One region of the Streptomyces sp. NPDC002870 genome, then DNA from elsewhere that is predicted to be linked to it. Evidence: riboswitches for the same ligand, from Rfam matches in the RefSeq annotation. Region 1 holds a riboswitch; the other holds the start of a gene.
What was found. Region 1 has a riboswitch for S-adenosylmethionine ahead of thrC (threonine synthase). Riboswitches for the same ligand answer to the same signal wherever they lie in the genome.

Region 1 (4,964 bases):
GTGCCCGATCCGCAGATCGGGACGGAGCTCGCGGAGCATGCCGGGCACCAGCGCCAGGTGGTAGTCCTGCACCAGGACGGCCGCTCCCTCGGCCGCCTGTGCCGCCAGCGCGTCCGCGAAGGCCCGGTTGTAGGTCTCGTACGACGCCCACTGCCGACGGAACTCCTGGTCGAAGACCGGCTCCAGCGGCGTCTGGTACAGCATGTGGTGGACGAACCACAGCACGGAGTTGGCGATGCCGTTGTACGCGTCGGAGTGGACGGCCTCGTCGATGTCGAGCATCAGCACCCCGGGCTCGCCGACCCCGCGCCGCACCGCCTCGCGGTCGCCGTCGCCGAGCGCGGCGCACACCCACAGCGCCTCCGCCTCGGAGCCGATGGCCGACAGGCCGGAGACCAGCCCGCCCCCGCCGCGGCGCGCGTCGAGCGAACCGTCCTCGCTCAGCGTGTATGTGACCGGGCCGCGGTTCGACGCGACGAGGACCTGGGCAGCAGCGTGCTCGGAGACCATGTCGCGAAACCTAGCCCGTCCCACAAACGCTCAAACGTGCGTACGTCATTGGTCGTCGCGTCCTTGTGTGTCGTACGTCTCTCAAGTCCATTCTCAGTCCCATAACTGGAAAATGTAGACAAAGCGACCGGCGATCCACGCTTATGCCGCGCGACGCGCCGCGTACTCACCGATCTCGCGCATCGGCGGCCGCTCCTCCGTGTCCACCGCGTACGTCCGCGCCTCGAAGCCGCCCTCGCCCCGCTCGAACTGCGTGAGCGCAGGACGCACCAAGTGGCTGCGGGAGAGCCGGAGTTGGGCCGTCCGGTAGATCGCCGCGGCCATCCGGCCCAGCGCCTGCCCGTCCTGGTGGCGGTGTTTGCGCGAGCCGACATCCACCTGCGCCAGCGCGTCCAGGCCCACCGTGTGCAGCGCGTCGACGAGCAGGCCGAGCTCCACTCCGTAACCGACGGGGAAGGGCAGCCGCTCCAGCAGCGAGCGCCGCGCCGCGTACTCCCCGCCCAGCGGCTGGACGAACCCGGCCAGCTGCGGCCAGTGCAGATTCAGCAGCGGACGCGCCACCAGCTCGGTCACCCGGCCGCCCTGACCTGCGCGGTCGCCGAGCGGCCGGTCGTACATCGCCTTGACGAAGTGCACATCGGGGTCGGTCAGCAGGGGGCCCACGACCCCGGAGACGAAGTCCGCGGAGAACTCCCGCAGATCCGCGTCGACGAAGCACACTATGTCGCCGCTGGTCGCCAGCAGTGAGCGCCACAGCACCTCGCCCTTGCCGGGGACGGCGGGTATCCGGGGCAGGATCGCGTCTCGGTGCACCACGCGCGCGCCCGCCGCCGCGGCCACCTCGGTCGTACGGTCGCTCGAGCCCGAGTCGACGACGACCAGCTCGTCGACGAGCGGCACGGCCTCCATCAGCTCGCGGCGGATCACGGTGACGATCTCGCCGACCGTCGCCTCCTCGTTCAGGGCGGGGAGCACCACGCTGACCGTCGTACCGCGTTTGGCGGTAAGCAGCAGGTCAAGTGGGCGGTCGGCGGCTGCCCAGGACCGCCGGGCCAGCCAGCGCTCCACCTCATCGAGCACGTGCGCGTCTCCCTCGGCTTCCGATTCTGTGATCCGTCTCGCGGTTCGGACGACTATCTCAACCATCCGGGCCTTCGGTTACAGTCTTGAACAACGCGGATGACCGTCGCATGTCGGGGGTCGTCACGCTGACAATCGAATACCGCTCATCCAGAGGGGCAGAGGGAACGGCCCGTTGAAGCCCCGGCAACCCTCCCGCCGACCGCGAGGTCACGGTGGGGAAGGTGCCAATTCCGTCTCGTGGCGAAATGCGTCACGGGGAAGATGAGGAGAAAGGGCCTCGCCTCCATGGCTGTGCAGACTGTCGCAAGCAACACCACCAGCCCCGTAGACCTGGGACCCGCCGCGGCGCTCTCGTGCCGCGAGTGCGGAGAGCGTTTCGGACTCGGTCCGATCTTCGCCTGTGCTTCCTGTTTCGGGCCGCTCGAAGTCGCGTACGACCTCCCCGACGAAGGCCCCGAGGCGCTGAAGAAGCGGATCGCAGCCGGTCCGGACAACATCTGGCGGTACGCCCCGCTGCTGCCCGTCCCCGCCGACGTGGCCGACAAGCCGAACATCAACCCCGGCTTCACCAAGCTCGTCAAGGCCGACAACCTCGCCCGTGAGCTGGGCGTCACCGGCGGCCTGTACATCAAGGACGACTCCGGCAACCCGACGCACTCCTTCAAGGACCGCGTCGTCGCGATCGCCGTCGAGGCCGCGCGTGCCTTCGGTTTCACCACCCTGTCCTGCTCGTCCACCGGCAACCTGGCGGGCGCGGTCGGCGCTGCCGCCGCGCGGGCCGGCTTCCGCTCCTGCGTGTTCATCCCGCACGACCTGGAGCAGGGCAAGGTCGTCATGGCCGCGGTGTACGGCGGCGAACTGGTCGGCATCGAGGGCAATTACGACGACGTCAACCGCTTCTGCTCCGAGCTCATCGGCGACCCGCTGGGCGAGGGCTGGGGCTTCGTCAACGTCAACCTCCGCCCGTACTACGGCGAGGGCTCCAAGACGCTGGCGTACGAGATCTGCGAGCAGCTCGGCTGGCGGCTGCCCGACCAGATCGTGGTCCCGATCGCCTCCGGCTCGCAGCTCACGAAGATCGACAAGGGGCTGCAGGAACTGATCAAGCTCGGTCTGGTCGAGGACAAGCCGTACAAGATCTTCGGCGCCCAGGCCGAAGGCTGCTCGCCGGTGTCGGCGGCCTTCAAGGCCGGGCACGACGTCGTACGCCCGCAGAAGCCGAACACCATCGCCAAGTCGCTGGCGATCGGCAACCCGGCGGACGGCCCGTACGTGCTGGACATCGCGCGCCGCACCGGCGGGGCGGTCGAGGACGTCAACGACGAGCAGATCGTGGACGCCATCAAGCTGCTCGCCCGTACGGAAGGCATCTTCGCGGAGACTGCGGGTGGCGTGACCGTGGGTGTCGCGCAGAAGCTGATTGAGGCGGGCGTGCTCGACCCGGCGCTCACCACCGTCGTCCTCAACACGGGTGACGGTCTCAAGACGCTGGACGCGGTGGCGCCGACGACCGGCCCGACCGCGACGATCCGCCCGAGCCTGGACGCGTTCCGCGACGCCGGCCTGGCCGGCTGACCGACCACCCGAGACTCAAGGAAGGCACGCACCCATGAGCGTCAACGTCCGCATTCCCACCATTCTCCGTACGTATACGGGCGGCCAGGCCGAGGTTTCGGCTCAGGGCGCGACTCTCTCCGAGGTGATCGCCGACCTGGAGAAGAACCACACGGGCATCGCCGCGCGCGTCCTGGACGACCAGGGCAAGCTGCGCCGGTTCGTCAACGTGTACGTGAACGACGACGACGTCCGTTTCGAGCAGGGTCTTCAGACTGCGACACCGGACGGCGCGGGCGTCTCGATCATCCCGGCTGTCGCCGGCGGCTGCTGACTTCGCAGAGTTACCTCTATTGCCCCCTCCGCAAGAGAAGCGGAGGGGGTAATTCCTTAGGGTTGAGCGCGGTAGAGTTGGGAAGCCCCCTCCGCTGCTCATGCCGAGCGCATATGAGAATGCGTCGCCGCGCGACAAGAAGCAGCCAAAGTGCAGGGCCGAATTGTCGCGTAGGCGCCTTTCGTCGGGCCCGACTTGCCCCGGAATTCACAGAATTCACATGAATTATCCGTTCGGGCTTGCGCAGATTTCTCGTCCGACTGACCTGTTGCAGACGGCAGTTGGACAGATACATTCAGCCGCGGTCGACGCGTTCCGGCGCACACCCTCCTCCTGTCGGGTGGGTGAGGTCTGACCCGGGTCCGCGAAGTGCGGTCCTGCGCAAGGGCCAGTAATAGGGGAGTTAGGCATGGCTCAGGGCACCGTCAAGTGGTTCAACGCGGAGAAGGGGTACGGCTTCATCGCGGTCGACGGTGGTGCGGATGTTTTCGTCCACTACAGCGCGATCCAGATGGACGGGTACCGCACCCTTGAAGAGGGTCAGCGAGTTGAATTCGAGATCTCGCAGGGCCAGAAGGGTCCGCAGGCGGACATGGTCAAGCTCGCCGTCTGATCTCGGCGCGATCGGCCACCGACGCACTCACGCCGAGGGGCCCGCATCCCACGAGGGATGCGGGCCCCTCGTGCGTCTGCGCCCGACCGCCGCCCCTCGTCCAGGCTTCTTCGAAGCCGCTTGCGCCCACCCGTCGCCCGACCGCCGCCCCTCATCGAGGCTTCTTCGAAGCCGCTTGCACTCTAGGGGGTCGAGTGCTAATCATTGCGTTAGCACTCTGACAGTGAGAGTGACAACGAGGACCGAGTCGGTGAGGTCCGCAGGCCAGGTGGGGCAAGGAACCACAAGGTTTGCAGGCCGTCCGTCGCGGGCGCCAGCGCGGTCCGGAGAATCCACCCCAGTCCGGGAGGACCACTTCACATGGCCAAGATCATCGCGTTCGACGAGGAGGCACGGCGCGGTCTCGAGCGCGGGATGAACCAGCTCGCCGACGCCGTCAAGGTCACCCTTGGCCCCAAGGGCCGGAACGTCGTCCTCGAGAAGAAGTGGGGCGCCCCCACGATCACCAACGATGGTGTTTCCATCGCCAAGGAGATCGAGCTCGAGGACCCGTACGAGAAGATCGGCGCCGAGCTGGTCAAGGAAGTCGCCAAGAAGACGGACGACGTCGCCGGTGACGGAACGACCACCGCGACCGTCCTCGCCCAGGCGCTCGTCCGCGAGGGCCTGCGCAACGTGGCGGCCGGCGCCAACCCCATGGCACTCAAGCGTGGCATCGAGAAGGCCGTCGAGGCCGTCTCCGGCGCCCTGCTCGAGCAGGCCAAGGACGTGGAGACCAAGGAGCAGATCGCTTCGACGGCCTCCATCTCCGCCGCCGACACCCAGATCGGCGAGCTCATCGCCGAGGCGATGGACAAGGTCGGCAAGGAA
Region 2 (4,964 bases), on a different contig from region 1:
CGCTGATGATCTTCCCGATGATCCTTGCGGTGATCGCGGTCTACCCGTTTGTCGAGTCCTGGGTCACCGGGGACAAGCGCGAGCACCACATCCTGGACCGCCCGCGCAACGCCCCGACCCGTACGGCCTTCGGTGTGGCCTGGCTGACCTGGTACGTCATCCTGCTGATCGCCGGTGGAAACGACATGGTGGCCATCTTCTTCCACCTGTCGATCAACCACATCACCTGGTTCGCCCGGATCGCCTTCTTCGTCGGCCCGGTGATCGCCTTCATCATCACCAAGCGGATCTGCCTGGGTCTCCAGCGCCGCGACCGGGACAAGGTGCTGCACGGACGCGAGACCGGCATCATCAAGCGACTCCCGCACGGTGAGTTCGTCGAGATCCACGAGCCGCTCTCGCCGGGCCAGCTGCACACGCTCACCTCGCACCAGCAGTACAAGCCGGAGGAGATCGGCCCGACGGTCGACGAGAACGGCGTCGAGCGCAAGGTCAAGCGTCTGGAGAAGCTGCGGGCAGGGCTCAGCAAGGGCTACTACGGGGGAGACAGCCAGATCCCCAAGCCCACGGCCGAGGAGTACAAGGAGATCACGAGCGGCCACGGCCACCACTGATCCCACCCGACCGCGAGGTCGCCACAGCGAGAGCCCCGTCCATTCGTCGGACGGGGCTCTTCGCCGTCTGCCGGGCTGGATAGGGTGGACTCATCCCTGTTCGGCTGTGGACCCAGGAGTGGACCATGAACGTTGTGACCCCGGTTGGCGGCGACAGCGTGGCGGACCTCTCCTGGCCCGAGGTGCTGAACGCTCTCCTCGACAACCGTGACCAGAGCGCGGAGGCCACCGCGTGGGCCATGGACCGCATCCTCAGCGGCGAGGCGACGAACGCGCAGATCGCAGGCTTCGCGGTCGCTCTGCGTGCCAAGGGCGAGACCGTCGAGGAGATCTCCGGACTCGTACGGACCATGTACGCGCACGCGAACCTGATCGAGGTGCCGGGACCGAGCGTCGACATCGTCGGGACCGGCGGTGACGGCGCCAGGACCGTGAACATCTCCACCATGTCCGCGATCGTGGTCGCGGGGACGGGCGCGAAGGTCGTCAAGCACGGCAACCGCGCCGCGTCGTCCGCGAGCGGCGCATCCGACGTACTGGAGAAGCTCGGCGTCAATCTCGAGCTCACCCCGCAGCGGGTCGCCCAGGTCGCGGAAGAGGCGGGCATCACCTTCTGCTTCGCGGTGAAGTTCCACCCGGCGCTGCGGCATGTGGCGGCCGCCCGCAAGGAGCTCGGCATCCGCACCACGTTCAATTTCCTGGGCCCGCTCACCAACCCGGCGAAGGTGAAGGCGCAGGCCACCGGTGTCGCGGACGCGCGGATGGCACCGATTCTGGCTGGCGTACTGGCCGAGCGCGGTTCCTCTGCGCTGGTCTTCCGCGGCGACGACGGCCTGGACGAGCTGACCACGACGGCGACCTCCCGGGTGTGGGTGGTACGGGACGGGGCGGTGCGCGAGGAGGCCTTCGACCCGCGGGACATCGGCGTCGACCTCGTGCCGGTCGAGGCCCTGCGCGGCGCCGACGCCTCGTACAACGCGGATGTAGCGCGCCGGCTGCTCGGCGGCGAGACCGGGCCCGTACGGGAGGCGGTGCTGCTCAACGCGGCGGCGGCTCTGGTCGCGCTGGAGCCGACGGACGGCACGCTGAACGAGCAGCTGGCGGCGGGCATCGCAAGGGCCGCCAAGTCGATCGACTCGGGCGCGGCCAGAGCGGTGCTCGAGCGGTGGGTGGCCGCGAGCAACGCCTGAGACCGCGGTGGCGTGAGGCAAGGCGTGGTCCGGTTTCCCGTCTCAGGAACTGGACCCCGCCTTGCACGCGGTGGGACGTATGGCAGGATGCTCTCCAAGGTCATGAGTGACAGCGATTACGGCCCCGGCTCGCTGTCCGGCAACCCTCCGTCCGTGGCGGGGTGCCCCGGGTGAAGACCAGGCCGTAGGCAGCGAGGTCTGCGGCAAGCGCGGACCCCTGCAAGCCCTGGGGTCCTGGTCCTCAAGGGAGCAGTCTCGTGAGCAAGCGAATGCGGTAGGGCTACTCGCCCCTTCTTCAGTACGCCTCCGTGCGGCCGTCGCCGTGTGCTCGAGGCAACCCCTGTGCGCCGAACGGCCGTTGAGCCGCCGCGCAGGTTCTACCGAAGCCTCCCTCCGACTTCGTCGGGGGGGGACCCCCACGCTTGTCCTGCCGGGAGATACCGCCATGTCCGCACGCCCGAACGCCGTTGCCACCGCCCCCGCTGTCGCCCCCGCCCCCGCTGTCGCCCCCGCCTCTGCCGTCGCCCCCGCCGACTCCGACCCCGCCTGTGCCGCGCCGCTTCCGGTCCTCGGCCGGGACGTCACCGTCCCGCTCGTCACCGGCGGCGAAGTCACCTACGCCGCCCTCGACTACGCGGCGAGCGCCCCGGCCCTGCAGCGGGTGTGGGACGACGTGGCCGCGTACGCCCCGTACTACGGCAGCGTGCACCGCGGCGCCGGGTACCTCTCGCAGCTGTCCACCGACCTCTTCGAGAACAGCCGGGTCACGGTCGCCGAGTTCCTCGACTGCCGGCCGGGCGACCAGGTCGTCTTCACCCGCTCCACGACCGACTCACTGAACCTGCTGGCGGCCGCGATCCCCGCCGACTGCGAGGTCTTCGTCTTCGAGACCGAGCACCACGCCTCGCTGCTGCCGTGGTCGGACGCGAGGGTGACGTATCTGAACGCGCCGCGTACACCGGCGGAGGCGGTGCGGACGCTGGAGCGCGCGCTCGCGGACCGCGCCGAGTCGACTCAAGAGGGGTACGGCCCGGCGCTGGTCTGCGTGACCGGCGCGTCCAACGTCACCGGTGAACTGTGGCCGGTGAAGGAGCTCGCGGCTGCCGCGCACGCCCACGGTGCGCGGATCGTGCTCGACGCGGCTCAGCTCGCGCCCCACCACCCGGTCTCCGTACAGGAGTTGGACGTCGACTGGGTCGCCTTCTCCGGGCACAAGCTGTACGCGCCGTTCGGCTCTGGCGTGCTGGCCGGCCGTGCGGACTGGCTGCAGGACGCGGAGCCGTACCTCGCCGGCGGCGGTGCCTCGCGCAAGGTCGCGCGGCGCGCGGACGGCGGCGTGGACGTCGACTGGCACACCACGGCCGCCCGTCACGAGGCCGGTTCGCCGAACGTCATCGGCGTCTACTCCATCGCCTCCGCCTGCAAGGCGCTCACAGAGGCGGGCTTCGACAACCTGGTCGCCCGGGAGCAGCACCTCGTCGCGAAGGTCCGCGCGGGCCTGGCCGAGGTGCCCGAGGTGAAGGTGCTCTCGCTGTTCGGGGACGACTCCCCCTCGCGTTCCACTGGGGGGACCCCCACGCGGGTCGGCGTCATCTCCTTCGTCGTCGAGGGCTGGAACAGCTCGCACTTCGCGGCCGCGCTCTCGGCGGAGTACGGCATCGGCGTACGGGACGGGCTGTTCTGCGCGCACCCGCTGGTGCGGACCCTGCTGGGCAGCGACCCGCAGGACCCGGGCGAGTGCGGCGCGCCGGAGGCCGGGCCGGGCGAAGCCTCGCTCAACGCGATCCGGGTGAGCTTCGGGGCGGGTACGCCGGACGAGCATGTGGAGCGTTTCGTACGGGCGGTGAAGGAGCTGGTGCGCGAAGGCGCCAAGTGGAACTACCGCACGGAGGACGGCCGCTGCGTCCCGGCCGTGTGACACCGGGGCTGCCTGCCACGTCCCCCGGGGCTCCGGCCCCTCAGACGCCGGACGGGCTGGTTTCCAGCCCGTCCGGCGTCTGAGGACAGACAACGGAAGGCGCTACGAGTCCAGCCCGATCGCGAACGCCGCCTCCAGGTCGTGCTGCGAATACGTACGGAACGCCACATGCGTGTCCGTGCCCTCGACGCCCTGGATCTTGCTGATGCGGCCCGGGATGACGTCCGCCAGGTCGTCGTGCTTGGCCACCCGCACCATCGCGATCAGGTCGTACGTGCCGGTGACGGAGAAGACCTCGCTGACGCTGTCCAGCGCGGCGATCGACTCGGCGATCTCGGGGATGCGGTCCACGCTGGTCTTGATGAGCACGATCGCGGTGATCACGGTTGGCTTTCTCCCTCGGTGGCCGCTGCTGGGGCCCTCACTCTAGTCGCATGCCGGAATCGTCCCCAGGCGTAGACGAACCCGGCCCCGAACCCCACCAGATGCGCCAGATACGCGACGCCGGGGCCGCTGCCCGCGCCCTGGGCCGCCAGCCACTGCAGGACGAACCAGAAGATCAGCACGATCCACGCGGGGAAGCGCAGCGGCAGGAAGAAGAGGAACGGAAAGAGACTGGTGACCCGGGCCCTGGGGAAGAGGAAGAGGAACGCGCCGAGCACACCTGAGATCGCCCCGGACCCTCCCACCAGGGTCTGCTCGGATTCGGCGTTGGCCGCCGCGTAGGCGACCAGCGCGAGATAGCCGCAGCCCAGATAGAACAGGGCGAACTCCAGCCGCCCCATGCGCTCCTCGGCCATCGCGCCGAAGACGTAGAGGAAAAGCATGTTGCCGAGCAGATGCAGCCAGCTGCCGTGGACGAAGAGTGCGGTGAGCGGGGTGAGGAGTGGGTCGAGGGTGCCGGGGGAGCTGTTCATCAGTTCTGCCGGGATCACGCCCCAGCGTTCGAAGTACGCGCTCTGGGCTGCGAGCAGTGCGTCACCGGTGCCGTACACCGGGTTGAGGCCCGAGACCGGGCCGAGGAGGAACACCGCACAGCAGACGGCGATCACGCCGTATGTCACCGAGGGCCCCGTCACCGCGCTCCGTACCGCACCGCGCGCCGCGCCCTGCCAACTGATCATGGACAGAGCATGGCGTAGTAGGTCTGAACGGTACAGAGTGCCTCGCCGCGCCACGGGGTACCTGCGAGGCCGTAGGGTTACGGGCAGTACATCCGCGGTTCGACGGCGCACAGCGGCA

Region 2: linked by a shared signal. The riboswitch ahead of ACFYWY_RS02105 (aminotransferase class V-fold PLP-dependent enzyme) and the one ahead of thrC (threonine synthase) in region 1 are both predicted to bind S-adenosylmethionine.

What each region holds. Positions count from the first base shown of each region.
Region 1 is NZ_JBIAPW010000012.1:190,135-195,098, reverse strand. It holds gene ACFYWY_RS17865 (trehalose-6-phosphate synthase) at 1-510, opposite strand, end outside; gene ACFYWY_RS17860 (glucosyl-3-phosphoglycerate synthase) at 652-1,590, opposite strand; SAM riboswitch class I at 1,734-1,861, shown strand; gene thrC (threonine synthase) at 1,879-3,168, shown strand; gene ACFYWY_RS17850 (MoaD/ThiS family protein) at 3,203-3,481, shown strand; gene ACFYWY_RS17845 (cold-shock protein) at 3,891-4,094, shown strand; gene groL (chaperonin GroEL) at 4,455-4,964, shown strand, end outside.
Region 2 is NZ_JBIAPW010000001.1:466,466-471,429, forward strand. It holds gene ACFYWY_RS02095 (cytochrome bc complex cytochrome b subunit) at 1-614, shown strand, start outside; gene trpD (anthranilate phosphoribosyltransferase) at 740-1,804, shown strand; SAM riboswitch class IV at 1,903-2,020, shown strand; gene ACFYWY_RS02105 (aminotransferase class V-fold PLP-dependent enzyme) at 2,250-3,722, shown strand; gene ACFYWY_RS02110 (Lrp/AsnC family transcriptional regulator) at 3,825-4,106, opposite strand; gene ACFYWY_RS02115 (rhomboid family intramembrane serine protease) at 4,103-4,846, opposite strand.